Regions from separate parts of the Streptomyces sp. NPDC034037 genome, predicted to be linked through region 4. Evidence: riboswitches for the same ligand, from Rfam matches in the RefSeq annotation. Region 4 holds a riboswitch; each other region holds the start of a gene.
What was found. A riboswitch is a leader RNA that binds a small molecule or an ion and turns the genes downstream of it on or off. The one in region 4 is predicted to bind cobalamin.
Positions count from the first base shown of each region.

Region 1: another riboswitch for cobalamin. It lies ahead of ACZ516_RS00350 (cobalamin biosynthesis protein); the one in region 4 lies ahead of ACZ516_RS11505 (energy-coupling factor ABC transporter permease).
Region 2: another riboswitch for cobalamin. It lies ahead of ACZ516_RS23030 (ribonucleoside-diphosphate reductase subunit alpha); the one in region 4 lies ahead of ACZ516_RS11505 (energy-coupling factor ABC transporter permease).
Region 3: another riboswitch for cobalamin. It lies ahead of ACZ516_RS05515 (ABC transporter substrate-binding protein); the one in region 4 lies ahead of ACZ516_RS11505 (energy-coupling factor ABC transporter permease).

Region 1 covers NZ_JBVISC010000001.1:62,017-68,899, reverse strand. Annotated here, with positions in the region: gene ACZ516_RS00355 (cobyric acid synthase) at 1-878, opposite strand, end outside; gene ACZ516_RS00350 (cobalamin biosynthesis protein) at 875-1,846, opposite strand; cobalamin riboswitch at 1,976-2,098, opposite strand; gene ACZ516_RS00345 (hypothetical protein) at 2,218-2,445, opposite strand; gene ACZ516_RS00340 (inorganic phosphate transporter) at 2,458-3,756, opposite strand; gene ACZ516_RS00335 (class II aldolase/adducin family protein) at 4,092-4,820, shown strand; gene ACZ516_RS00330 (alpha/beta hydrolase) at 4,990-6,126, shown strand; gene ACZ516_RS00325 (hypothetical protein) at 6,283-6,883, shown strand, end outside.
Region 2 covers NZ_JBVISC010000006.1:405,618-412,500, forward strand. Annotated here, with positions in the region: gene ACZ516_RS23015 (DUF3311 domain-containing protein) at 1-136, shown strand, start outside; gene mctP (monocarboxylate uptake permease MctP) at 133-1,758, shown strand; gene ACZ516_RS23025 (GNAT family N-acetyltransferase) at 1,862-2,365, shown strand; cobalamin riboswitch at 2,428-2,550, shown strand; gene ACZ516_RS23030 (ribonucleoside-diphosphate reductase subunit alpha) at 2,684-5,098, shown strand; gene ACZ516_RS23035 (ribonucleotide-diphosphate reductase subunit beta) at 5,098-6,120, shown strand; gene ACZ516_RS23040 (bifunctional albaflavenone monooxygenase/terpene synthase) at 6,186-6,883, opposite strand, start outside.
Region 3 covers NZ_JBVISC010000001.1:1,254,363-1,261,245, forward strand. Annotated here, with positions in the region: gene ACZ516_RS05510 (FecCD family ABC transporter permease) at 1-861, opposite strand, end outside; gene ACZ516_RS05515 (ABC transporter substrate-binding protein) at 1,063-2,022, opposite strand; cobalamin riboswitch at 2,068-2,189, opposite strand; gene ACZ516_RS05520 (M67 family metallopeptidase) at 2,193-2,615, opposite strand; gene ACZ516_RS05525 (amino acid permease) at 2,705-4,201, opposite strand; gene ACZ516_RS05530 (DUF2017 domain-containing protein) at 4,575-5,180, opposite strand; gene clpS (ATP-dependent Clp protease adapter ClpS) at 5,209-5,514, opposite strand; gene ACZ516_RS05540 (nicotinate phosphoribosyltransferase) at 5,603-6,883, shown strand, end outside.
Region 4 covers NZ_JBVISC010000003.1:209,657-216,539, reverse strand. Annotated here, with positions in the region: gene ACZ516_RS11520 (oxygenase MpaB family protein) at 1-1,000, opposite strand, end outside; gene ACZ516_RS11515 (polyprenyl synthetase family protein) at 1,101-2,156, opposite strand; gene ACZ516_RS11510 (polyprenyl synthetase) at 2,146-2,424, opposite strand; cobalamin riboswitch at 2,690-2,873, shown strand; gene ACZ516_RS11505 (energy-coupling factor ABC transporter permease) at 2,904-3,659, shown strand; gene ACZ516_RS11500 (energy-coupling factor ABC transporter substrate-binding protein) at 3,659-4,033, shown strand; gene cbiQ (cobalt ECF transporter T component CbiQ) at 4,040-4,789, shown strand; gene ACZ516_RS11490 (energy-coupling factor ABC transporter ATP-binding protein) at 4,786-5,610, shown strand; gene ACZ516_RS11485 (HPP family protein) at 5,739-6,287, shown strand; gene ACZ516_RS11480 (PepSY domain-containing protein) at 6,371-6,883, shown strand, end outside.

The sequences.
Region 1 (6,883 bases), on a different contig from region 4:
GCCAGCGCGTCCACGTCCGTGAAGTTGGACATCAGCGGCACCGCGCACACCGCGACCCGCAGCACGTCCGCGCCGACCGGCGGCGCCACGGCCGACTCCCGCACGGCGCCCCGCAGGGACACCCGCAAGCCGTCCTCCTCGTCGATGCCGAGCCCGTGCCGGTAGGGCAGCACACCGAAGGTGCGCCGGCCGGTGAGGCCCTGGAGCATGTCGAGGCCGGGTTCGAGGAGCGAGACGTCCCCCCGGAACTTGTTGACGAGGTATCCGGCCACCAGCTCCTGGTCGGCCGCGCTCAGCAGCGCCGTCGTCCCGAAGAACGAGGCGAACACCCCGCCCCGGTCGATGTCCCCGACCACCAGGACGGGGAAGCGGGCGGCGCGCGCGATGCCCATGTTCACGATGTCGGTGCGCCGCAGATTGATCTCGGCGGGGCTGCCCGCGCCCTCGCAGATCACGACGTCGTACGTGCTCCGCAACTCCTCCAGACACCCCACGACGGTCTCCAGGAGCGCCTGGCGCCCTCCCGGCTGCGGTGTCCCGGAGGACGCCCCGCCGGGCCCGCCGAAGAACCCGCGCGCGCTCATCTCGCCCACCGGCTTGCCCATGAGGACGACCTGGCTGGAGCGGTCGCTGCCCGGCTTGAGCAGGACGGGGTTCATCAGCGCGCTCGGCTCGACGCGGGCGGCCTGCGCCTGCATGGCCTGCGCCCGGCCGATCTCGGCGCCCTCGCGGGTCACGAAGGAGTTCAACGACATGTTCTGCGCCTTGAACGGCGCGACGGACACGCCCTTGCGGGCGAGCCACCGGCAGATCCCCGCGGTGACGACGCTCTTCCCGGCGTCCGATGTGGTCCCGGCGACCAGCAGTCCACCGCTCATGCTCTTCTCCCTGACTTCGCCGCTCGCGGCGACCTCGTCGACCCCAGCACCCGCCGGGCCGCCACCGCGACCCCCAGCGCCAGCCAGCTGACCCGCCGGGAGAGCCGCACGGCCCGCTCGATGTCCGCCACGCGCACGTCCCGCCCGCCCGCGTTCAGCACGGGCCGGTGCTCGACCCGCCCCCCGTACGAGAGGGTGCCGCCGAGCCGTACGCCCAGCGCCCCCGCGAAGGAGGCCTCGACGGGACCGGCGTTCGGGCTCGGGTGCTTGGCGGCGTCCGCGCGCCACGCCCGCACCGCCCCCGAGGGCGAACCCCCGGCCAGCGCCGCGAGCCCCGCGGTGAGCCGGGCCCCCGGCCAGCCGAGGACGTCGTCCAGCCGGGCCGACGCCCAGCCGTAGCGCCGGTACCGGGGCGACTTGTGCCCGACCATCGCGTCGAGGGTGTTCACGGCGCGGAAGGCGACGAGCCCCGGCACCCCGCCGACGGCGCCCCACACCAGCGCGCCGACCACGGCGTCCGAGGTGTTCTCGGCGACGGACTCGACCACGGCGCGCGCGATGCCGTCGCGGTCCAGCGCCTGCGGGTCCCGGCCGCACAGATGGGGCAGCCGCTCCCGGGCCACCTCGATGTCCCCCGCTTCGAGGGCGCCGCCGACGGCCCGCGCCTCCCGGCCCAGCGAGGTCCCGCCGACCACGGCCCAGGTCGCGGCGGCGGTCAGCGCGACGGACGCGGCGGGGGAGCGGCGCACGAGACGGGCGGCGAGGGCGGCGGCTCCCGCCGCGCCCCCGGCGCACACCACGGCGTGCAGCGCGCCCCATCCGCGGTGGTCGCGCCACAGCAGCCGTTCGACGGCGCCCGCCGCCCGGCCGAACCCGGCGACCGGATGGCCGCGGCGGGGATCGCCGAGCAGCAGGTCGCCCAGGAGGCCGGCGGCGGCGCCGTACGCGAAGTCGCGGTCGGCACTCATCGGCTCAGCCGGCCGCTGTGCCGAGAAGGGAGCTGACGCTCGGGGAGTGGTCCGGCAACGGGCGGCCGCGCATGGCGATATGTCCTCACTCAGGGTGTCCGCGCCCTGGTTCGACGTGATCGGCGGCGAGAGTTCCTGGCTTTCCGGGGGAGCGTCCGTGACGGCCTCCCGGTGACAGTGGCGGGACCGCGCCGGATTCGCACCGGCTTCCTCTTCTGCCGCCGTAGTTGGCCCCGGAAGTCCACCACGCCCCGCGAACGCCCGTCAACTCGCCGTTGACCTGCGGCGGGAGAGTGTGCGGAGCCCCACATACGACGGTGGGGCGCCGGACGTGAACACACGTCCCGCGCCCCACCGGGGAGTCGCCGCCGTCAGGCGACGATCAGATAGATCCCGTACGCCACGGCTGCCGCGCACAGGGCGAAGCAGGCGTACGCGCCGGTGCGGGCCAGGGTCGCGGAGCCGCCGGCCGGGGCGGCGGCGGCCGTCTCCTGCTTGGAGAGGCCGACGACGCCGAGGGTGAACAGGCCCACGAGAGCCACCGTCACGGCGAGGCTGACTCCGAAGACCGAACCGAGAGCTGCCCAGTCGATGTGCATGCTGATGTGTCCTTACACCGTCGCGGGCCGGGCGGGGTCCGCCATGGCGCCGGTCGAGGTCGTGGTCGGGGCCGCGATGGTGGCCTTGACCGGTTCGTCGGCGGGGGCGCCGACGGCGGTCAGCGTGCCCGCGGGGGGCGGGGAGACGGCGGCGATGGCCGTGGTCACGACGCCCGCGGGCTCGGCGCCCGGGGCGGCGGCGCGGCGGATCTCGTCGTCGGTGACGTTGGTGTGGTCGACGGAGTTGCGCCGCGAGAGCACCCAGATCACCGCGGCGCCCGCGATGAGCAGCGCGGCGGTGGCCGCGACGCCCCAGGGGCCCTGCTGGGTGAGGAACTCGGCGCCCGCGCCGACCAGACCGGCGGCCGGCAGGGTCAGGCCCCAGGCGATGAACATGCGGGTCGCGGTCGACCAGCGGACCACGCCGCCCTTGCGGCCGAGGCCCGCGCCCATCACGGCGCCGGAGCAGGACTGGGTGGTGGAGAGCGAGAAGCCCAGGTGCGAGGAGGCGAGGATGACCGTCGCGGCGCTGGTCTGGGCGGCGAAGCCCTGCTGCGGCTGGAGGTCGGTGAGGCCCTTGCCCATGGTGCGGATGATGCGCCAGCCGCCCAGGTAGGTGCCGAGGGCGATGGCCACACCGGCCGAGACGATGACCCACAGCGGGGGGTTCGAGCCGGGGCTCAGGACTCCGCCGGTGACCAGGGCGAGCGTGATGATGCCCATGGTCTTCTGCGCGTCGTTCGTGCCGTGGGCCAGCGAGACGAGGCCCGCGGAGGCGATCTGGCCCGCGCGGTAGCCCTTGGCGGTGGCCCGGGTGTCGGTGTTGCGGCCGATCCGGTAGGTGAGGCGGGTGGCCAGCATCGCGGCGAGGCCCGCCACGAGCGGCGCGGCGAGGGCCGGGATGAGGATCTTGGTGACGACGGTGCCGCCGTTGATCGACGACCAGCCCATCGACATGACCGCGGCGCCGATGAGGCCGCCGAAGAGCGCGTGGGAGGAGCTGGAGGGCAGGCCCACCAGCCAGGTCAGCAGGTTCCACAGGATCGCGCCGACGAGCGCGGCGAAGATGACCTCGGTCTTGAGGCCGTCCTCGTTGACGATGCCGCCTGAGATCGTCTTGGCGACTTCGACGGAGAGGAAGGCTCCGACGAGGTTCAGCACGGCGGACATGGCCACCGCCGTCTTGGGCTTGAGAGCGCCGGTCGAGATGGTCGTCGCCATCGCGTTGGCAGTGTCGTGGAAACCGTTCGTGAAATCGAACACGAGAGCGGTGACGATCACGATCCCGAGGAGAAGCGTGATGTGTTCCATTTACCCAGGCTTCTGTTGGACGTCAGTGGCATGAGAAACGTAGGCAACCTGGGTGAACGGAAAGTGAACTGGGCCGGGCGACGCGGTGACCCTAAGCGGAGCGCCGCCTCTCCATATCCTCCAGGCGTCTGCGAGCGATCGTACGGAGTGGGGGCTCAGGGCCCCTGATCCAGCCGGAGTGTCGCCCTCCGCCACCCTCCCGGGCGCCCTCGCGCACCCCCTTTCCACGCCCCAAGCGGAATGGCACACCACCCTCCCCGAGAGACCCATCTCACCCGCCCCGGGCTCTCGGCGAGGCCTACAGGGCCGCGCCGCCGGCTGGCAGGATCGCCCCCATGACTGAGCAGCGGCAGGGCGCGGAGCGGGACGCCGTCGGGCGGGCATGGGGCGAGCTGGTCGAGACGGCGCGCAGGACGGTGGCGGACGGCCTCGTCGTCGGCACCTCGGGCAACGTCTCCGTACGGGTCGGCGACACGGTCCTGGTCACCCCGAGCGGCGTGCCCTACGACCGGCTGGGGCCCGCCGACGCGCTCGGCGTCGACCTCGCGGGGCGGCGCGTCCTCGGGGAGCTCACGCCCACCAGCGAGCTGCCCATGCACCTGGCGATCTACCGCAGCACCGACGCGCGGGCCGTGGTCCACACCCACGCCGTGCACGCCACCGCCGTCTCGATGCTGGTCTCCGAGCTGCCGGCCGTCCACTACATGACGGGCGCCCTCGGCGGCCCGGTCCGCGTGGCCCCCTACGCGCTCTACGGCACGGACGAACTGGCCCAGAACATGCTCCGGGCCCTGCGCGAACGCACCGGCTGCCTCCTGCGCAACCACGGCACCATCACCTACGGGGACTCCCTGGCCCAGGCGTACGACCGCACCGCGCAGCTGGAATGGATGTCCCGCCTGTGGCTCACGGCCAGCGCGGTGCCCGGCCGTGCCCCCACCCTCCTGTCCGACGCCCAGCTGCGCGAGGCACGCGACAAACTGCGCGGCTACGGACAGCCCGCTGCCGCACAGGCCGCTCCCGGCGAGCGTCCACATCCGGCCGAGCCGCTTCCCGACCGTTGACAGCGCCATCCCGGGGCACCAGACACGTATGGCAGAACCGACGCGTACACCCGGCTCCCGGCCCGCGGGCCGACGGGGCGGGGCGCTGCCCTGGCAGCGCTCCGCGCCCGCATCACCCCGCGGGCCCCGCCCACTGGCCCCAAGGCGCCTGCCCCCGGACACTGGGACAGTGCGCCCAGCCAAAGCGACGGCAGCGGCCGTCACCGCAGTCACAGCAGCCCTCGGGACAGCCGCGGCCGCGGTCGCGGCGGGCAGATTCGCCAGCGACGCCGCCCTCAAGGCTCCGGCGGGCCGCCCGCTGCCGACCGAGCCACGCCTGACCCTGCACGCCACGGCCGCCGGCCAGATCACCCTGACCCGCGCCCTGGCCAGCCTGCGCCCCGGCACCTACGGCCTGAGCGGCAGCGGCACCCACGCGATCGTGGGCCCGGTCCTGGACGGGGCCCCGCACAAGGCGGACACCGTCGTGCGCCGCCTCGAATCCGTCACCCACGGCACCCTGGAACCGGGCGCGAAGGTCTGGCTCACCCCGCAGGTCCACCTCGGCGACCCGGGCACCGCGCTCGGCCTCGACCACGAGGAGGTCGTCGTCCCCGGCGAGCTCGGCGGCCTGCCCGCCTGGTTCGTGCCCGGACCGCGCGACACCTGGGTCATCACCGTGCACGGCCTCGGCACCTCCCGCGAACACCCCATGGTCGTCATGGACTTCCTGCACCGCCTGCAACTGCCGGTGCTCGACATCGCCTACCGCGGCGACCCGGGCGCCCCCCGCTCCGCGGACGGCCTCGGCCACCTCGGCGAGACGGAGTGGCGCGATCTGGACGCCGCCATCCGCTACGCGGTGCGCCGCGGGGCGCGCAACGTCATCCTGCACGGCTGGTCCACCGGCGCCACGATGTGCCTGCACGCCGCCGCGCACTCGGCGCTGCGCGAGCGCGTCAGCGGCCTCGTCCTGGACTCCCCGGTGCTCCACTGGGAGACCACCCTGCGCGCCCTCGCCGCCGCCCGGCGCACCCCGGGGCCGCTCCTGCCGCTCGCGGTCCGCGCGGCACAGGGCCGCACGGGGCTGCGCGGCGACCGCGTCCTCGCGGCCGCCCGCCCCGACCTGCTGCGGGTCCCGACCCTGATCCTGCACGGCCCCGACGACGCCATCGCCCCGTGGGACCACTCCCGGCAACTGGCCAAGCAGCGCCCCGAACTGGTCACCCTGCGGGTCGTCCCCGGCGCCCCGCACGGCGCCATGTGGAACGCCGACCCGGCGGGCTACGAGGAGGCCCTGCGCCGTTTCCTCACCCCCCTGATGTGACACTCCGCCGAGGTGGCACCCGCTGAGTGGCACCCCCTGATGTGACCGTCCGCACCTTTCCGACCCGGCCGCGAAATCCCTGTCGCACGGCGTCCCGAGGGCCCACCGACGCCATCCCGTTTGGGTTTTCGGACCGTCAACAGGAAGACTGCTCCCGTGACGTCCCGTACCCCGCGCGACTCCAGGCTCCGACTCGTCCGTGCTCCCCGCCAGAGGGCCGAGAAGCGGGGGGAGGCCCAGCGCGACCCAGCGCGCCCCCTCTCCGCCGCCCCCGGCGCGGTGAGCAACCGCCGCACGCGCCGCCCCGCGCCCCGCCCGCCCGAGGGCACGCCGGCGCCCTCCGAGCTGGCCCGGGGAGCACGCGAGGGCCTCGCCGACGCGGTGCGGGTCGCCCGCTGGGCCGACGCCGCCCTGCGCCCGGGGCCCGCCCGCACCGGCGCGCGCCCGGACGGCAGGGGCGCCCTGTCCGACGCCACCGCCGAACGGGCCGCCGCCGAGCTGGGACTGACCCCCGCTCAGGTCCGTGCCGACTGGGACACCGCGCGCCTCGCGGGCCTCGTGGAGATGCACGGCGACAGCGCCCGCCCCGGCTGGCGCCTGCGCGCCTGGGACCGCGACGACACCGCCGTGCTGCGCGGCTGGGTCGCGCTCTTCGACGCCTGGTCGCTGGCCCATCCGGCGCCGGACGACCTGCCCGCCGCGGCGGTCGCCGAGGTCGTCGAGGCCATGCCGCAGGTCCTGTCCTTCCTGCAGCTGT
Region 2 (6,883 bases), on a different contig from region 4:
ACCGACCTTCATCGGCATCCCGTTCTTCTACTGGTACCAGATGCTCTGGGTGATCATCTCCACCCTGCTCACGATGACCGCGTACAAGCTGTGGCAGCGCGACCAGCGCGCCCGCAAGGAAGGTGGGCGGTCATGAAGGACGGGGTCAACGGCGTCGCGCTCGCCGTCTTCATCTTCTTCTTCGTCGCGGTCACGGTCATGGGCTTCCTCGCCGCCCGCTGGCGCAGGGCCGAGAACCAGAGCCTGGACGAATGGGGCCTCGGCGGCCGGTCGTTCGGCACCTGGGTGACGTGGTTCCTGCTCGGCGGCGACCTCTACACCGCGTACACCTTCGTCGCCGTCCCCGCGGCGATCTACGCGGCGGGCGCGGCCGGCTTCTTCGCGGTGCCGTACACGATCCTCGTCTACCCGCTGATCTTCACCTTCCTGCCGCGCCTGTGGTCGGTCTCGCACAAGCACGGCTATGTGACGACCTCCGACTTCGTGCGCGGACGCTTCGGCTCCAAGGGGCTCTCGCTGGCCGTCGCGGTCACCGGCATCCTCGCCACGATGCCCTACATCGCGCTCCAACTGGTCGGCATCCAGGCCGTCCTGGACGTCATGGGCGTCGGCGGCGGGCCGGACACCAACTGGTTCGTCAAGGACCTGCCGCTGCTGATCGCCTTCGCGGTGCTCGCCGCGTACACCTACTCCTCGGGGTTGCGCGCACCCGCGCTGATCGCGTTCGTGAAGGACGGTCTGATCTACCTCGTCATCGTCGTCGCGATCATCTACATCCCGATCAAGCTCGGCGGCTTCGACGACATCTTCGCCAAGGCCGGTGACGCGTTCGCGCAGACCAACCCGGCGACCGGCAAGCCGCGCGGTGCGCTCGCGCCCGCCGAGGCCGGCCAGTGGACGTACGCGACGCTCGCGCTCGGCTCGGCCCTCGCGCTGTTCATGTACCCGCACTCGATCACCGCGACGCTCTCCTCCAAGAGCCGCGACGTGATCCGGCGCAACACCACCATCCTGCCGCTCTACTCGCTGATGCTCGGCCTGCTCGCCCTGCTCGGCTTCATGGCGATCGCGGCCGGGATCAAGGTGGACAACGGCCAGCTGGCGATCCCCCAGCTCTTCGAGACCATGTTCCCCGACTGGTTCACGGGCGTGGCCTTCGCGGCCATCGGCATCGGCGCGCTGGTCCCCGCGGCCATCATGTCGATCGCGGCCGCGAACCTCTTCACCCGCAACATCTACAAGGACTTCCTCAAGCCCGACGCGACGCCCGAGCAGGAGACCAAGGTCTCCAAGCTGGTCTCGCTGCTGGTGAAGGTGGGCGCGCTGGTCTTCGTCCTCACCATGGACAAGACGGTCGCGATCAACTTCCAGCTCCTGGGCGGCATCTGGATCCTCCAGACCATGCCCGCGCTGGTCGGAGGCCTGTTCACCCGCTGGTTCCACCGCTGGGCGCTGCTCGCGGGCTGGGCGGTCGGCATGGTCTACGGCACGCTGGCCGCGTACGGAGTCGCCTCGCCGACGCAGAAGCACTTCGGCGGTTCGTCCGACTCGATCCCGGGCATCGGCGAGATCGGCTACATCGGCCTCACCGCGTTCGTCCTGAACGTGGTCGTGACGGTGGTCCTCACCTTCGCCATGCGGGCGCTGAAGGCCCCCGACGGCATCGACGAGACCTCCCCCGAGGACTACACCGCGGACGCGGGCGACCCCGGCGTCGTCGAGGAGCTGCCGCCGGCGACCGCGGGCGCCGCGCACTGAGCACGCCCCCGTGACACAGGGCCGCCGTGACCAACGACCCGTGACGAAGGGCCGCCGGAAAATCGGCGGCCCTTCGCCGTGCCCGTGTTGCACACTGCGCCGCATGGACATCAGCGCCCTCACGATCAGACCCGCGCACCCCGACGAGTACGAGGCGCTCGGCGCCCTCACCGCACAGGCCTATCTCGCCGACGGCCACCTGGACTTCGGGGCGGACGACCCCTACCTCGCGGTGCTGCGCGACGTGGCGGCGCGCGCGGCCGCGGCCGAGGTCCTGGTGGCCGCGGCGGACGGCAAGGCGCTCGGCTGCGTCACCTACGTGCCGTCCGGCGGCCCGATGGCCGACATCGCCCGCGCCGGCGAGGCCGAGATCCGCATGCTGGCCGTCTCCCCCGAGGCCCGCGGCAGGGGCGTCGGCGAGACGCTCGTACGGGAGTGCGTGCGGCGCTCCCGGGACGCGGGCCGCACCGGGCTCGTCCTGTCCACCCAGACGTCGATGCGCACCGCCCACCGGCTGTACGAGCGCCTGGGCTTCCGGCGCACGCCCGAGCGCGACTGGAGGCCCATCGAGACGGTGCCGCTGCTGGCGTACATGCTGACGTTGTAGGCACCGCACCCCGCGAGCCGACACAAGATGTGGGCCCGCCTCCAGGGCCCGGCACAAGATGTATGCTCGTGCTCGCTGTCGCCGCAGGGGAATCCGGTGCAAGTCCGGAACTGTCCCGCAACGGTGCATGTGTACGCATTCGGCGTACGCGGAGTCCGAGGACCTGCCGACAGCGCACCCGTACCGTCCGGTCCGGGTGCCGACCGTCCGGGCCTCGTGGAGTGGGCCGGTGGACGCGGTACGCCGCCCTGCCCGGGTGCGCCCGTGTGCGCCCATCCCTCCCCCCTGGCCCAGAGCCGAGCGAGGGAGTGCCCCCACGTGACCATCGCGCCTGCCGAACCCGCGTCAGCGCCGTCGACGCCTTCGGTGCCGACCCTTCAGGACGCCGAAGGAACCGACGGGCCGGGGACCGCGCTGCTGCGCACCCTGACCGACCTCACCGCCGACCTGCCCGACGCCGACCCCGGCCGGGTGGCCGCCGCCGCGCTGCGCGGCCGCTCGGCGCGGGCCGACGAGGCCGAGCTGCGGGCGCTGGCCACCGAGGCGGCCGCGGGGCTCATCTCCGAGGACCCGGCGTACTCCAAGCTGGCGGCGCGGCTCCTGTCGATCGGCATCCGCGAGGAGGCGGCGACGCAGGGCGTGCGCTCCTTCACCGACTCCGTCGCGGTCGGCCACCGCGAGGGCCTGATCGCCGACCGCACGGCGTCCTTCGTGACGGCGCACGCGGCCCGGCTCGACGCTTTGGTGGAGGGCGCGCTCGCCGACGGCGCCGACTTCCGCTTCGAGTACTTCGGCCTGCGCACGCTGCACAGCCGCTATCTGCTGCGCCACCCGATCACCCGGCAGGTCATCGAGACCCCGCAGCACTTCATGCTGCGCGTGGCGAGCGGCCTGGCGGAGGACGGCAGCGAGCGGGCGCTCGACGAGGTCGCCGCGCTGTACCGCCTGATGAGCCGCCTGGACTATCTGCCGTCCTCGCCGACGCTCTTCAACTCCGGCACCCGCCACCCGCAGATGTCCTCCTGCTACCTCCTCGACTCCCCGCTGGACGAGCTGGACTCCATCTACGACCGCTACCACCAGGTCGCGCGGCTCTCCAAGCACGCGGGCGGCATCGGACTCTCGTACTCCCGCATCCGTTCCCGGGGTTCGCTGATCCGCGGCACGAACGGGCACTCCAACGGCATCGTGCCGTTCCTGAAGACCCTGGACGCCTCGGTCGCCGCCGTGAACCAGGGCGGCCGGCGCAAGGGGGCCGCCGCGGTCTACCTGGAGACGTGGCACTCCGACATCGAGGAGTTCCTGGAGCTGCGCGACAACACCGGTGAGGACGCGCGGCGCACGCACAACCTCAACCTCGCGCACTGGATCCCGGACGAGTTCATGCGCCGGGTCGCCGCCGACCAGGACTGGTCGCTGTTCTCCCCGGCCGACGTGCCCGAGCTGGTCGACCTGTGGGGCGAGGAGTTCGACGCCGCCTACCGCGAGGCCGAGGCCGCCGGGCTCGCGAAGAAGACCATCCCGGCCCGCGATCTGTACGGCCGCATGATGCGCACCCTCGCGCAGACCGGAAACGGCTGGATGACGTTCAAGGACGCCGCCAACCGCACCGCCAACCAGACGGCGGAGCCCGGCCACACCGTGCACTCCTCCAACCTCTGCACGGAGATCCTGGAGGTCACGGACGACGGCGAGACGGCCGTGTGCAACCTCGGCTCGGTGAACCTCGGCGCCTTCGTGGACGCGGCGAGCGGCGACATCGACTGGGAGCGCCTCGACGAGACCGTCCGCACCGCCGTCACCTTCCTCGACCGCGTCGTGGACATCAACTTCTACCCGACCGAGCAGGCGGGGCGCTCCAACGCCAAGTGGCGCCCGGTGGGCCTCGGCGCGATGGGCCTCCAGGACGTCTTCTTCCGGCTGAAGCTGCCCTTCGACTCCCCCGAGGCGCGTGCCCTCTCCACCCGCATCGCCGAGCGGATCATGCTCGCCGCGTACGAGGCCTCCGCCGACCTCGCCGTCCGCAACGGCCCGCTCCCCGCCTGGGAGAAGACCCGCACCGCGCGGGGCGTGCTGCACCCGGACCACTACGGCGTCGAGCTGACCTGGCCGGAGCGGTGGGCGGCGCTGCGGGAACGTATCGCCGAGACCGGCATGCGCAACTCGCTGCTGCTGGCCATCGCGCCGACCGCCACCATCGCCTCCATCGCGGGCGTGTACGAGTGCATCGAGCCGCAGGTCTCCAACCTCTTCAAGCGCGAGACGCTCAGCGGGGAGTTCCTTCAGGTCAACGCCTACCTCGTGCAGGAGCTGAAGCGGCTCGGCGTGTGGGACGCGCAGACCCGCGAGGCGCTGCGCGAGGCCAACGGCTCGGTGCAGGGCTTCGGCTGGATCCCCGAGGACGTCCGCGCGCTGTACCGCACCGCGTGGGAGATCCCGCAGCGCGGCCTGATCGACATGGCCGCCGCGCGCACCCCGTTCCTCGACCAGGCGCAGTCGCTCAACCTCTTCCTGGAGACGCCGACCATCGGCAAGCTCTCCTCGATGTACGCCTACGCCTGGCAGCGGGGTCTGAAGACCACGTACTACCTGCGCTCGCGCCCCGCCACCCGCATCGCCCGCGCGGCCGGCTCCGGCACCGCCACCACCGCCCCCGTCCCCGCGCAGGTCACGGCCGAGGAGGCCGTCGCCTGCTCCCTGGAAAACCCCGAGTCCTGCGAGGCCTGCCAGTAATGAGCACCACGACGAACAGCGAGAAGAACCTGCTCGACCCGGGCTTCGAGCTGACCCTGCGCCCCATGCGCTACCCGGACTTCTACGAGCGCTACCGGGACGCGATCAAGAACACCTGGACGGTGGAGGAGGTCGACCTGCACTCGGACGTCGCCGACCTGGCGAAGATGACGCCCGAGGAGCAGCACCTGATCGGCCGCCTCGTCGCGTTCTTCGCGACCGGCGACTCGATCGTCTCCAACAACCTCGTGCTGACCCTCTACAAGCACATCAACTCCCCCGAGGCGCGGCTGTACCTGAGCCGTCAGCTGTTCGAGGAGGCCGTGCACGTCCAGTTCTATCTGACGCTGCTCGACACGTATCTGCCCGATCCGCAGGACCGGGCGGCCGCGTTCGACGCGGTCGAGGAGATCCCCTCGATCCGCGAGAAGGCGCAGTTCTGCTTCAAGTGGATGGACTCGGTCGAGAAGCTGGACCGGCTGGAGACGCAGGCCGACCGCCGCCGCTTCCTGCTCAACCTCATCTGCTTCGCCGCGTGCATCGAGGGCCTGTTCTTCTACGGTGCCTTCGCCTACGTCTACTGGTTCCGCAGCCGCGGTCTGCTGCACGGCCTGGCGACCGGCACGAACTGGGTGTTCCGCGACGAGACGATGCACATGAGCTTCGCCTTCGACGTGGTGGACACGGTCCGCAAGGAGGAGCCCGAGCTGTTCGACGACGCGCTCCGGACGCAGGTCACGGACATGCTGAAGGAGGCCGTCGAGGCGGAGCTGCAGTTCGCCCGCGATCTGTGCGGTGAGGGTCTGCCGGGCATGAACACCGACTCGATGCGCGCCTACCTGGAGTGCGTCGCCGACCAGCGCCTCCAGCGCCTCGGCTTCGCGCCGGTCTACGGCTCGCAGAACCCGTTCTCCTTCATGGAGCTGCAAGGCGTGCAGGAGCTGACCAACTTCTTCGAGCGGCGCCCGTCGGCGTACCAGGTCGCGGTCGAGGGTTCGGTCTCCTTCGACGACGAGTTCTAGGGACGGCTGCCACGCACGGGTGGGCCCGCCCCGTCACGGGGGGCGGGGCGGGCCCACACGGCGGCTCAGCGCGGCTCGGCGCGCAGGACGAGCCGCTTGGGGTGCAGGGTGATGCCGACCCGCGTGCCCGTGTCGGTCTCCGCGACCGGCGCCAGGTGCCACCTCGGCACCACCGTGCCCAGGATCAGGGCCAGTTCGGCCAGGCTGAAGTGGTCCCCGGGGCACTTCCGGTTGCCGACGCTGAACGGCATCATCGCGAACTCCGGTACGTCCTGGGCGCGTTCGGGGAGCCAGCGGTCCGGGTCGAACTCCAGGTGCCGCTCGAAGGAACGCGGGTCGCGCTGCATCGCGTACACGCTGTAGACGATGTCCGCGCCGGCGGGAATGCGATAGCCGCCCAGCTCGGCCTCGGTCACGGACCGGCGCGTGAATATCCAGGCGGCCGGGCGTATGCGCATCGCCTCGGTGATGACATTGCGCAGGTGCGGCAGGGATCCCAGATCGGCGAATGTGATCGCGCGCTCCCCCGCCACGGAATTTACTTCTTCAACCAACCGCCTTTCCTGCTCAGGGTGTTCGGCGAGCAGATGGAACGTCCACGCCAGTGTGGACGCGACATTCTCCGCTCCGGCGACGACGAGGGAAACCACGTGATCGTGGATCTCCTGATCGGTCAGCGGCTCCCCCGAATCGTCCCTGGCCCGCAGCAATTCCGCGAGCAGGTCCTGCGGGCCGCCGGGGCCGGCCGCGCGGCGCTCCCGGA
Region 3 (6,883 bases), on a different contig from region 4:
GAGCGCCGCCACCGGCAGCAGCGGCCGGTGCGCGGCGCCGACCAGCATGCGGGCGGCGTGCGGCACCAGCAGGCCGACGAACCCGATGGCGCCGCTGTACGCGACGAGGACGCCGGTCAGGAGCGAGGCGAGGACGAAGACGGCGGCGCGGAAACGGGCGGTGTCCAGCCCGAGGACGGTGGCGCCCTCCTCGCCGACGAGCAGCAGGTCCAGGGGCCGGGCCAGCGCCACCAGCAGGAGCGTGCCGGCGGCCAGGACGGCGCAGGGCAGGGCGAGCATGTCCCAGCGGGCGCCGCCGAGCCCGCCGAGCGTCCAGTACAGGACTTCCTTGAGCTGGTCGGCGCTGTCCGCGGTGACGAGGATGAGGCTGGTCAGGGCGGACAGGATGTATGAGACGGCGACCCCGGCGAGGATCAGGCGGCCGGTGGCGAAGCCTCCGCCGCCGCTTCGGGCCAGGGCGTAGACGAGGGCCAGGGAGATCAGGGCGCCCGCGAAGGAGGCGGCGGGGATGGTGACGGCGGTGCTGAGAGCCGCGCCCAGGCCGAAGACGCCGCCGAGGACGATCGCCGAGACCGCGCCGACGGAGGCGCCCGAGGAGACGCCGAGCAGGAAGGGGTCCGCGAGGGGGTTGCGGACGAGGGCCTGCAGGACGGTGCCGATGACTGCCAGTCCGGCTCCTACGGTGGCGCCCAGTATGACTCTGGGGAGTCTTACGTCCAGGACGATGGTGCGGAACGGGGAGGGTTCCGCGCGGCCCGTCAGGATGTCCAGGACGTGGGACGGGGGGATGGGTACGGAGCCCAGGGCCAGGCCTGCGAGGGTCGCTGCCGCTAGGGCTGCGGTCAGTCCCGTCAGGGTCAAGAGGCGGTGCCCCTTGGAGTTCCGTCTGTCGCCCTTCGGGCTCGTCCTCAAACGCCGGACGGGCTGGAATTTGCCTCCCCCGGGCTGGAAGAGGCGCCGGACGGGCTGGAATTTGCCTCCCCCGGGCTGGAAGAGGCGCCGGACGGGCTGAATTTTGCCTCCCCCGGGCTGGATCAGGCGCCGGACGGGCTGGGGGGGTGCTCACAGCTGGGCCGCCAGCTTCCGCACCGCCTCCGGGGCTCGTACTCCTGTCACCACGTCCGACAGGGGAAGCACCGCGAACCGCTTGTTCCTGATCGCGGGGACGTCCGCCAGGACCGGGTCGTCGAGGAGGCGCTTCTTCTTCTGGGCGACGCTCGTGGCGCCGTAGTCGAGGATCACGACGACCTCCGGCTTGCGTTCGACGACCTTCTCCCAGGACGCGTCGCCGAAGGACCTGCCGAGGTCGGCGAAGACGTTGCGGCCGCCCGCCCGCTCGACGATGTCGTTGCCGATGCCCCGGCCGCCCAGCGTGAACGCCGTCTTGTCGCCGCTGTCGTAGACGAAGACGGACGCCGGCTTCCCGCCCTTCGTCTTCTGCTCGGTGGCGGCCAACTCCCGCTTCGCGCCGCTCACCCACGTGTCCGCGCGCTCGCGCACCCCGAAGGTCGAGCCGACCTCGCGCACCTCGCGGTAGACGTCGTCCATGGAGACGGCTCGCTTCGCGCACCCCTCGACGTTGAGGCGGCTCTCGATGCCGGACTCGGCGAGCGCGGAGCGGCTGCGGCCGTCGCCGGCGAGGAAGGCGCTGGCGTAACCGCCGTAGACGAAGTCGGGGTCGGTGGCGAGGAGCTTCTCGTAGGAGGGGTACTCCTTGGCGAGCACAGGGACGGACTTGTACGCCTTCTCGTACTTCGGCAGGACCTTGTCGTCGAGGTAGGCGGTGCCGACGAGGCGGTCCGCCAGGCCCAGTTCCAGCATCACCTCGGTGGCGTGCTGGTTCATGGTGACGGCCCGCTCGGGGGGTGCCTCGTACGTCGTCCGCACACCGCAGTTGGTGACGGTGTACGGGAATCCGGCGGCCTTGGCGGCGGGCCCGGCGTCATCGGGTGCGGACGAGGAGCACGCGGCGAGCGGGACGAGCAGGGCGGCGGCGGTCAGGGCGCGCAGGGCTCGGGACATGGCTGAACTGCCTCCTCCGGGGGATTTCCGCGTCCCCCGCGTTGCGTGGAGTGCGGGCGGCAGGTCAGTTCCTGACTCCCCCGCCCCCGATGCGGGGGTGGGGTCACAGTGGCGGGACCGTGCCGGATTCGCACCGGCTTCCTGGCTCCCGCCGCCCGAGGATGTCGGGCTCAGTATGCCTGGACCACGCGCACCTCTTCCTCGGTGACCTCGCCGTCCACGATGCGGAACGAGCGGAACTGGAAGGGGCCCGCGTCGTCGGTGTCGGCGGTGGAGACCAGGACGTAGTGGGCGCCGGGCTCGTTGGCGTAGGTGATGTCGGTGCGGGAGGGGTAGGCCTCGGTCGCGGTGTGCGAGTGGTAGACGATCACCGGCTCCTCGTCGCGGTCGTCCATCTCGCGGTAGAGCTTGAGCAGGTCGCCCGAGTCGAACTCGTAGAACGTGGGCGAGCGCGCGGCGTTCAGCATCGGGATGAACCGCTCGGGGCGGTCGGTGCCGGCGGGGCCCGCGACCACGCCGCAGGCCTCGTCGGGGTGGTCCTGGCGCGCGTGCGCGACGATCTGGTCGTGGAGGGCCTGGGTCAGGGTCAGCATGGCAGTCAGGATAAGCAGAGGGCCCGCACCGTACCGGAATGCGGTACGGGCGGGCCCGAATGCTGGACAGGTGCCCCGAGGGGCGGGTGTCAGTCCTTGGCCCCCGGTTCGCCGGCGGAGGCGACGGCGGGGGTCTTGCGCTTGTTGAAGGCGGCGGCCTCCGGGTTGCGCTTCTTGAGGATCAGGTAGGAGCCCGCGAGGATCGCGACCCACACCGGAGCGGCGTACAGCGAGATCCGGTTGTCCTCGTCGATGCCCATCATCACGATGACCATGCCGATGAACAGGAGCGCGAACCAGCTCGTGTACGGGGCTCCGGGCGCCCGGAAGGTGGACTGCGGCAGCTCACCGCGGTCGGCCTTGCGGCGGTAGCGGATCTGGCACGCCAGGATCATGATCCAGGCCCACATGCCGGAGATGGTCGCGAAGGAGACGACGTAGGTGAACGCCTTGCCGGGCCACTGGTAGTTGATCCAGACGCCGACCAGCATGCACGCGGCGGAGGCGGTGGTGCCGATCAGCGGCAGGCCGTTCTTCGTGAGCCTGGTGAAGAACTTCGGGCCCTGGCCGTTGAGCGCCAGGTCGCGCAGCATGCGGCCGGTGGAGTACATGCCGGAGTTGCAGGAGGAGAGCGCGGCGGTGAGGACCACGAAGTTCACGATCGCGGCGCCGATGCCGAGGCCCATCTCCTCGAAGGCCGCGACGAACGGCGAGACGCCGGGCTTGAAGTGCGTCCACGGCACGACCGACAGGATCATGATCAGCGCGCCGACGTAGAAGACGGCGATGCGCCACGGCACGGTGTTGATGGCCTTGGGCAGGACGGTCTTCGGGTCCTTGGACTCGCCCGCGGTGACGCCGACCAGCTCGACGGCGAGGAAGGCGAACATCACGATCTGCAGCGTCATCAGCGTGGAGCCGATGCCGTTGGGGAAGAAACCGCCCTGGTTCCACAGGTGGGCCACGGAGGCGGTGTCACCGGCGTCGGAGAAGCCGATGGTGAGGATGCCGACGCAGATCAGGATCATGCCGATGATGGCGGTGACCTTGACCATCGAGAACCAGAACTCCAGCTCGCCGAAGAGCTTCACGGAGATGAGGTTCGCGCCGTACAGGATGACCGTGAAGATCAGCGCGTAGGCCCATTGCGGGATGGAGCCGTGGGTCCAGTACTGCATGTACTGGGCGGCCGCGGTGACTTCCGTGATGCCGGTGACGACCCAGAAGAGCCAGTACGTCCAGCCGGTCACGAAGCCGAAGAACGGGCCCATGAATTCGCGCGCGTACTCCGAGAAGGAGCCCGACACGGGGCGGTACATGAGGAGCTCGCCGAGCGCCCGCATGATGAAGAAGATGACGAGGCCCGCGATGGCGTACGCCAGGATGAGGCTGGGGCCGGCCTTGTGGATGGCCTTGCCCGCGCCGAGGAACAGGCCGGTGCCGATGGCACCGCCGATCGCGATCATCTGGATCTGCCGGGCCCCCAGACCACGCTGGTAGCCCTCGCCGGACGGGCCGCCCGCGGCCTGCACGGCACCATCGCCGTCGTGCCCGTCGTGCTGCTCTTCGACCTGCACTGAGGTCATGGTGACGCCTTTCTCCATGCTGATCCGCGCCCGCGTCTCGCGTTGATGGCTGCGGATCAGGTCCTGATCCCCCCGGATATGTATGGAGTGCTACCGGCGGTCTGCCGGCCCGAGCGCCCTCGGTGACATGGGTGGCGTCACCGAGCGGTCGTGAAGATTTATCACGGCGGCAACAGTGAGGGAATCGGCCACCTGTGGCGCACACCACAGGGAGAAGCGGACAAAGTCCGCCTTGGTGCGTATAACCGGACAATGAAGTGACGGGATCGTTATCCGGATTTGAGCGTCCGCTGAGCGAACGGACCGCCATGTGAACAGAAGGTGCCCTGTACAGCAAATGCAGCTGTCCTATGCACCCATTTTCGGCCCCCGCTCAGTCCAGCAACGTCCCGACCAGCGTCTCCTGCAGTCCGCCGAGCCAGAGGTACGCCATCACCATCGGCTTGCGCGGATCCGCGTCCGGCAGCCGGTAGAGCAGATCGGCGTCCTCCTCGTCGGTGACCTCCAGGCGCGTGCCGATCGCGAGCCGCAGGTCATTGAGTGCCCCGAGCCAGTGCCGCGACTCCTCGACCGACAGTTTCAGGACAGCTCCGCCCTCGCCCGGGGACGCCATCGCGTCCAGCGAACGGATCACGACCAGCGCGTCCTCCCGCTTCTTGGCCCGCAGGTCGTTCTCCGTGAACCGGCGGAACTCGGCCGAATACGCGCGCAGTTCGTCCTCGCGCCCGACGTCCCCGGTCTCGCTGCCGGGGCCCCCGTACGCGTCCGGCAGCAGGCGCTGCAGTACGGGGTCGGCGGGCGGCTCGCTCGGCCCCTGGGCGAACAGCTCGGCCAGCGGGTCGTCGCCGGGCTCCCCGCCGGGGCCGGGCCCGATCAGCTCCAGGAGCTGCACGGCGAGGGAACGGATGATCGAGATCTCGACCTCGTCGAGCGCGACGGCGGCGCCGCCCCCGGGGATCGGTTCGAAGTGTCCAGGCATCAGATGCGTCGCTGCTTCCGGTCCGCCGCTACTTGCGGTCCTGCTGAAGGGTGGCCCACAGCCCGTACCCGTGCATGGCCTGCACGTCGCGCTCCATCTCCTCGCGGGAGCCGGTGGAGACGACCGCGCGGCCCTTCTCGTGCACGTCCATCATCAGCTTGGTGGCCTTCTCCTTCGAGTACCCGAAGTACGTCTGGAACACGTACGTCACATAGCTCATGAGGTTCACGGGGTCGTTGTGCACGAGCGTGATCCAGGGGACGTCCGGCTCGGGGACGACGAACGTCTCCTCGTCCGATTCCGGGCGGGTGATCTCTGCGGGAGCCGTACTCACACGCCCATGCTGCCACCTCGGTGGGGCACTCGCACAAACGGGCCCACGAAATCGTCAGAGTGACGAGATGCGGGGTAGCATCCTTCGCATGAACACAGCGGACCTTGGCCTGCCGGTGGATGTTCCGTCGACGGCGCTCTTCACGGACCAGTACGAGCTGACCATGCTGCAGGCCGCGCTGAAGGCCGGCACCGGCGACCGGCGCTCCGTCTTCGAGGTCTTCACCCGCAGACTGCCCGAGGGGCGGCGCTACGGCGTCGTGGCGGGCACCGGCCGGGTCCTGGACGCGGTGGAGAACTTCCGCTTCGACGCGGACGTCCTCGGCTTCCTGCGCGAGCGGGACATCGTCGACGAGGCCACCCTCCAGTGGCTGGCCGGCTACCGCTTCACCGGCGACATCTGGGGCTACCCCGAGGGCGAGGTCTACTTCCCCGGCTCGCCGATCCTGCGGGTCGAGGGCTCCTTCGCCGAGTGCGTGCTCCTGGAGACCGTGATCCTCTCCATCCTCAACCACGACTCGGCCATCGCGGCCGCCGCCTCCCGGATGTCCTCGGCCGCCGGCGAGCGCCCGCTGATCGAGATGGGCGCCCGCCGCACCCACGAGCTGGCCGCCGTCGCCGCCGCCCGCGCCGCGTACGTCGGCGGCTTCGCGACCACCTCGGACCTCGCCGCCGGCTTCCGCTACGGCATCCCGACCGTCGGCACCAGCGCCCACGCCTTCACCCTGCTGCACGACAGCGAGCGCGACGCCTTCCGCGCCCAGGTCGACTCGCTGGGCCGCGGCACGACCCTGCTCGTGGACACCTACGACGTCACCGAGGCCGTCCGCATGGCCGTGGAGGTCGCCGGGCCGGAGCTGGGCGCCGTGCGCATCGACTCCGGAGACCTGCTGCTCGTCGCCCACCGGGTGCGCCAGCAGCTGGACGAGCTGGGCGCGACCGACACGAAGATCGTGGTGACCTCCGACCTGGACGAGTACGCCATCGCCTCCCTGCGGGCGGCGCCCGTGGACGCGTACGGCGTGGGCACGCAGCTCGTCACCGGCTCCGGGCACCCCACCGCCTCCATGGTCTACAAGCTGGTCGCCCGCGCCCACTCGGCGGACCCGGCGGCGCCCCTGGAGCCCGTCGCGAAGAAGTCGCTGGGCGCCAAGAGCTCCGTGGGGGGCCGCAAGTGGGCCGCACGGCGGACCGACGAGCACGGCGTCGCCGAGGCGGAGGTCGTCGGCACCGGCGCCGTGCCCCCCGAGCTGGCGGACCACCAGCTCCTGGTCGAGCTGGTCAAGGGCGGCCGGGTCGTCGCCCGGGAGCCGCTGGACACCGTGCGCGACCGGCACGCGGCCGCGCGCGCCGCGCTGCCGCTCTCGGCG
Region 4 (6,883 bases):
CCAGCGCCCAGGCGCCCAGCGGCGAGCGGTCCTCGATCGTCTCCAGCACCCCGAGGAGGTGGGGCACGGCCTTCACCACGGTGTCCCACGCGGTGCTCGGCACGCCCAGCCAGTCGGCGCAGGTGTCCCCGACGAGGTGGCGGATGAGGGCGGAGACGATCGGGTCGAAGAAGGTGCCGGGCACGACCTCCTCGTACAGGTCGATGAGCTGCCGGGTCAGATGGACGCCTTCCGCGGAGGGCCCCATGTGACGGATCATGTACAGGTCGAGGAATTGGCGGGCCTCGTCGAGCGTCTTCGGGACGGCGTCCTGGTCGATGCCGAGCATCGCCCCGACCACACGCCACGCGTAGTAGTACGCCTCGGCGCCCTCTGTCGACATATGGATGTTCAGCCGGTGCAGGCTGTCCAGCACGAGCAGCGAGAAGAACATCTGCCCGCCGATCATGTCCTCCTGGCAGATCGGCGTCCCGAACGCCTCGGTGTCCCAGCGGTTCTCCCGCTTGAGGTGATGCCGGATGGAGGCGTGCAGCAGACGGACCTTCTGCGCGGCCGGGATGAAGCGGCTGCCCGCCTCGAAGGCGTCGGGCCGCATCAGGTAGACGGTGAACTGGCCCGTCTCCGCCATCCGCCTGGAGGGGTACGCCAGTCCGTGGGTCGTCGACAGCAGCTTCGCCACGACCGGCACGACGTAGCAGGCGGGCATGGAGGCGAAGGACAGGGCGGTGGAGATGTGCACGTTGTTGTCGATGAAGAACAGCCGGGCCTTCTCCATCTCGCTCCAGTCCACCCACGACGGGGGATGGCTGGTGGCCGCCAGATATTCTCTGGCGACGTCCGGCAGCCCGTCCGGCAGGGGAGAGCCGGCGGTGGAGACGTACCGCATCAACGTGTTGAACTTGCCGACCTCCCCGCGCTCGAAGAGCGTGGCGACGGTGGCATCGGCCAGTTCGTCCCCGGGTTCGCGCAAGGCGTTCATCGATGCCTCGGTGTACAGCATGACAGGGCTCCTCGTCTTCCAAGGTGACGGCCACGGCCGAGGGGGAGGGGCCGAGGACCGGGTGGCCACCGCGGCCGGTGGGTGCCGTCCCGCGCGGGGTTCAGGACAGGCGGGCCGCCGCCGCGTGCGCCAGGTCGGTCAAGGCCTTGGCGGCGGGTGTCGGCAGGTCCGCCTCGTGCAGGGCGTCCAGGGCCTCCTCGACCCGGACGGAGATCATGTCCTCGACACGGTCGGGCGCCCCGAGCGCGCACATCACCTCGCGTACGGCGTCCAGATCCGCCGCGTCCGGATCGGGCCGGTCCAGCAGGGCACGCAGCTGATCCCGTTGACCGGGTCCGGCCAGGCGCCAGGTCTCGGCCAACAGGGCCGTCGGCCGGTGCCCGCGCACGTCGTCGGCGTTGGCCTTGCCGGTGTGCTCGGGGTCGCCGAACAGGCCGAGCAGGTCGTCGCGCAACTGGAACGCCTCGCCCAACGGCAGGCCGTACGCGGTATAGCCCGCACGCAGCCGGCCGGCCGCACCCGCCAGCGCCCCGCCGATCAACAGGGGCTGCTCGACGGTGTACTTGGCGGTCTTGTACCGGATCACCTTCAGCGAGGCCGTGGTGTCGGGGTCGGCTCCGGTGCGCAGGATCTCCAGGCACTCGCCCGCGATCAGCTCCCGGGCCAGCGCCGACCACAGGGGGCGGGCCCGGGCCAGATAGGCGGCGGGCAGACCGCTGGCGGCGAACAGCTGCCCGGCCAGCCCCATCAGCAGATCGCCCACCAGCATCGCCAGCGACCTGCCGTCGGCCGACGCGCGGGGACGGTCGGGCACACAGTCCCGCAGGGCCACCTGGGCGGTGGGGCGGCCGTGCCGCAACGGGCTGTCGTCGATGAGGTCGTCGTGCACGACCGCGGCGGCGTGCACCAGCTCCATCGAGGCCGCCGCCCGCACCAGCGCGTCACTGTCGGGCTGGCCCACCCCGCGCCAGCCCCAGTAGCAGAAGGCCGCCCGCAGCCGCTTGCCGTCCGCGACGGCCGCCTCCAGCTGCTCGGCCACCGGATGGAGAAGCGGATCGACGTCCGCGAAGCGTTCGGCCTCCTGGCCGACGAACGCACGCAGCACCGCGTCGACACGGTCCTTGAACCGTGCGGGTTCCCACAGGTCAGAGGCCATCGGCGGCCCGCCGAGCCAGCGCGCGCCGGGCCAGGATCTCCAGGTGGGCCGGAGGCACCGCCGCGTACCGGTCCCGCACCAGGCGCCCGCGCACCAGCAGATCGTGCTCGGCGTCCGCCGCCAGGTCCGCCGCGTCCGAGCGGTGCAGCAGCCCTCGTACCGTCCCCACCGCCGTGCCCAGCGTGCTGACCCCGAGGTCGGCCAGCCCCGCCGCCAGCAGCACCGCCCGTTCACCGAGGCCGACGATGCGGCTCGCTTCCCGCGTCATGACATGTCCCCCTGAAGCACATTCCGCCGGGGCACGTCCGCCCGGCGGCCGTCTCGTGTCGCCGCTCACAGGATGACCGCACGCCGGGCGCGGCCCGGCCGGAACTCACGATCGAGTGACCGCCGCGCTTCGTGTTGCCGACCCGCCGCACGGGCGTTGCTGGAGCGAACCGGGAGCCCTCGTGGGGCCGTTCCCGCAGGGTGCCGGGCACGTCTGACCACGATCGGAATCGCCCGGGCAAGTTGTCAGGCCCCTCCGTCGCGCACTAATGTCACCACGCCTTGGTGAACGGGAAATCCGGTGTGATGCCGGTGCGGCCCTCGCCACTGTGATCGGGAAGTCCGGCTCCAGCCCTCGCGGCAGCCACTGGGCACACACGTGCCCGGGAAGGCGGAGTCCGGTCGGTACGACCCGTCAGCCAGGAGACCGGCCAAGGCACGTTGTCCATCCACGAGGTGCTGGAGAGGGTCTGCTGAGCCATGCACATAGCCGAGGGTTTCCTCCCGCCGGCGCACGCGATCGCCTGGGGCGTAGCGTCCGCGCCGTTCGTCGTCCACGGAGTCCGTCGTCTGACCCGTGAGGTCAAGGAACACCCCGAGAGCACCCTGCTCCTGGGAGCCGCCGGGGCCTTCACCTTTGTTCTCTCCGCCCTGAAGATTCCGTCCGTGACGGGCAGTTGCTCGCATCCGACGGGCACCGGACTGGGCGCGATCCTGTTCCGGCCGCCGATCATGGCGGTGCTCGGCACCATCACGCTGCTGTTCCAGGCCCTGCTGCTCGCCCACGGCGGGCTCACCACCCTGGGCGCCAACGTGTTCTCCATGGCGATCGTCGGGCCGTGGGCCGGATACGCCGTCTACCGGCTGCTCAGGCGGTTCGACGTACCGCTGATGGCCGCCGTGTTCTTCGGTGCCTTCGTCGCCGACCTGTCCACGTACTGCGTCACCAGCGTCCAGCTGGCCCTGGCGTTCCCGGACCCCGGCAGCGGCTTCCTCGGCGCGCTGGGCAAGTTCGGCGGGATCTTCGCCGTCACGCAGATCCCCCTCGCCGTCAGCGAGGGGCTGCTCACCGTCCTGGTCATGCGGCTGCTCGTGCAGTCCAGCCGGGGCGAACTCGCGCGGCTCGGGGTGCTGCCGCAGGGCAAGCGGCCCACTACGCCGCACGAGACCCCCGCGAAGCAGCAGACGCAGGAGACGCAGCAGACGCAGGAGACGCACAGGGAGGCCAGCGCCTGATGAGCCGGAACACGAAGATCAACATCTTGCTGCTCGTGGTCGTGGCGGCGCTCGCGGTGCTGCCCCTGGCGCTCGGGCTCGGCGACCACAAAAAGGAACCGTTCACCGGTGCCGACGCCCAGGCCGAGACGGCGATCACCGAGATCGAGCCGGACTACAAACCGTGGTTCTCGCCCCTGTACGAGCCGCCCTCCGGCGACATCGAATCCGCGCTCTTCGCCCTCCAGGCGGCCCTCGGCGCCGGCGTCCTCGCGTACTACTTCGGTCTGCGCAAGGGCCGCAGGCAGGGCGCCGAACGCCGGCAGGCGCAGGAGGCGCACGCCGGGCAGCCCCCGGGGGACGAGGGCGCCGAGCCCGGGCCCGGGCAGCTCTGACCGCCAGTGCTGCCCATCGACGTGGCGGCGCACAGCAGTCGCTGGCGCCGCCGCCACCCCGTGGACAAGGCCGTGCTCGGGCTCGGCCTCACCCTCCTCGCGATCTCCCTGCCGCCCTGGCCGGGCGCCGCCCTGGTCGCGGCCACCGCGCTCGTCCTGCTGCTCGGCCCGGCGGGGGTGCCGCCGCGCAAACTGTGGCGCGCCTACCGTGTACCGCTCGGCTTCTGCGTCACCGGAGCGCTGACCCTGCTCGTCCAGCTCGGCGGCCCCGACGGGTTCGTCACCCTCGCGGAGTCGGGGCCCGCGCGGGCGGGAGGCCTGCTCCTGCGCACCTCGGCGGCCTCGCTCGGCGTGCTCCTGTTCGCCTTCACCACCCCCATGTCGGATCTGCTGCCCCGCCTGGTCAAGGCGGGCATCCCGGCGCCCGTCGTGGACGTCGCCCTGGTGACCTACCGGATGAGCTTCCTGCTCCTGGACGCCATGACCCGCATCCGCCAGGCGCAGGCGGCACGCCTCGGCCACACCACACGGGCCGCCACCTGGCGCTCCCTCGCGGGTCTGGGCGCCACGTCGTTCGTGCGGGCCTTCGACCGGGCGAGCCGGCTGCACGGCGGACTCGCCGGACGCGGCTACGACGGCACCTTGCGGGTGCTCGTGCCCGAGGCCCGCGTCTCGCGGCGGTTCGTGGGAGCGGGCGTGGCACTCCTGGCGGCCCTGACCGCCCTCACCTTCGTCATGGAAAGGCTTCTTGGATGAGCGAGCCCCTGCTGGTGCTGCGCGGTGCCTCCTACGCGTACGAGGACGGGCCGGCCGTCCTCAGCGACCTGGACTTCGACGTCACCGAGGGCAGGGCACTCGTGCTGCTCGGGCGCAACGGCAGCGGCAAGACGACCCTCATGCGGCTGCTGAGCGGCGGCCTGCGACCGGACACCGGTCACCTGACGGCCGACGGCACCCCGGTCACGTACGACCGCAAGGGCCTGACGCGGTTGCGGACCACCGTTCAGCTGGTCGTCCAGGACCCGGACGACCAGCTGTTCGCCGCCTCGGTCGAACAGGACGTGTCCTTCGGGCCGCTGAACCTCGGCCTGCCCGACACCGAGGTCCGCGCGCGCGTCGCCGAGGCGCTCGCGGCCCTCGACATCAGCGCCCTGGCCGACCGCCCCACCCATCTCCTCTCCTACGGCCAGCGCAAACGGACCGCGATCGCGGGCGCCGTGGCGATGCGCCCCCGCCTGCTGATCCTCGACGAACCGACGGCGGGCCTCGACCCCGACGGCCAGGAGCGCCTGCTCGTCACCCTCCAGGGCCTGCGGGACACGGGGACCACCGTGGTCATGGCCACCCACGACGTGGACCTGGCCCTGCGTTGGGCGGACGACGCGGCACTGCTGACGCCCTCGGGCGTACGCACCGGCCCGGTGGCGGAGATGCTGGCCCGCCGGGACCTGCTGGCCCAGGCGGGGCTGCGCCTGCCGTGGGGCATCGCCGTCGCGGAGCTGTTGCGGGCGTACGGGCTCCCGGCCGGAGCGGGGGAGGGGCCGCGTACTCCGGAGGAACTCGCGGCCCTGACCTGAGAGCGGCCGACGGCACCCCTGACCTGCGGCGACGAAAGGGCGCCGGATAGAATTGCCGGCGAGTGCCCTTGTCCTCACCTGCCGCGCGGGGCTCCCCTGACGGCCGAGCCCCGAAAAAGATCACTTCCTTGAGCATCGATGAAGCCATAGAGGCGCCGCTTTCGCCTGCCGGGCCCCGCGTCCTCGACCGCCTCGCGGGCCGCGCCCCGGCCCCGCCCCCGCCGCGCACCGCCGCCCACAGCGCCGGCGCCGTCACCGCCGTCCTGCTGGCCCTGGTCGCCGTCGGCTCGCTCCTCCACGAGCCCGTGCTGATACCCCCGCTCGCGGCGTCGGCCGCGATCATCCACGGTGCGCCCGGGCTGCCGCTGGCCCAGCCGCGCAGCGTGGTCGTCGGCCACCTGCTGTGCGCCGGTGTCGGATACGGGGTGCTCGGCCTCGCGGGCGGTTCACCGTGGGCGGCGGCGGTAGCGGCCGGGATCGGCCTGGCCGTGATGACGGTGGCCCGCACTCCGCACTCGCCCGCGTGTGCGACCGCCGTGGTGATCGTCCTGCACGCGCCGGCGCCCTGGACCTTCGTACCGCTGTTCCTGGGGTCGGCCGTCCTGCTCGTCGCGACCGGCTGGGCCGCCTCACGGGTACGCCCCGGCAGCCCCCGCTACCCCGCCTATTGGTGGTAGACCCGGTCCCTCTGCCGGTGCACATCCCTCGTCTGGCGCCCCTTTTGCGAGCATCTGCGCTCCATGTCGCTTAACGTGCCCCCATGATCACCACAGACAGAGACTCCCGTCAGAGGCATCGGCGTCTGCCGGTCGTGCGCGGCGCCGGACTGGTGTGCGCGGCGGCCGCGGCGGCGGCCCTGCTCACCGGGTGCGGCGACGACGACGGAAACGACACGAAGAGCGACGCGGCCACCGCGCGGGCAGCCGCCGTCACCTCCTCCGTCTCGGGGAGCGGCTCCCCCCTGACCGAGGACCAGGACGAGCGCAAGGCGCTCGTCCCGAAGGTGAAGACGGGCCACGAGGAGGCCCTGCGCACCGCGGTGGGCGCGGTGGACGGCTCCAAGCCGGTCTCCATCGAACTCAAGGGGCCGCCGGAGACTCCCCGGTGGGAGGCCGAGGTGGCGACGGGCGACGGCGCCAAGCACCTGCTGGACGTCGACGCGGTCACCGGCAAGGCCGGCAAGGCCCGGGCGGACGCGGACCAGGACGCCGACGACAAGCGGGAACTGGCCGACCTGCTGAAAAAGGCCACCGTCACCGCGGAGCAGGCCGCC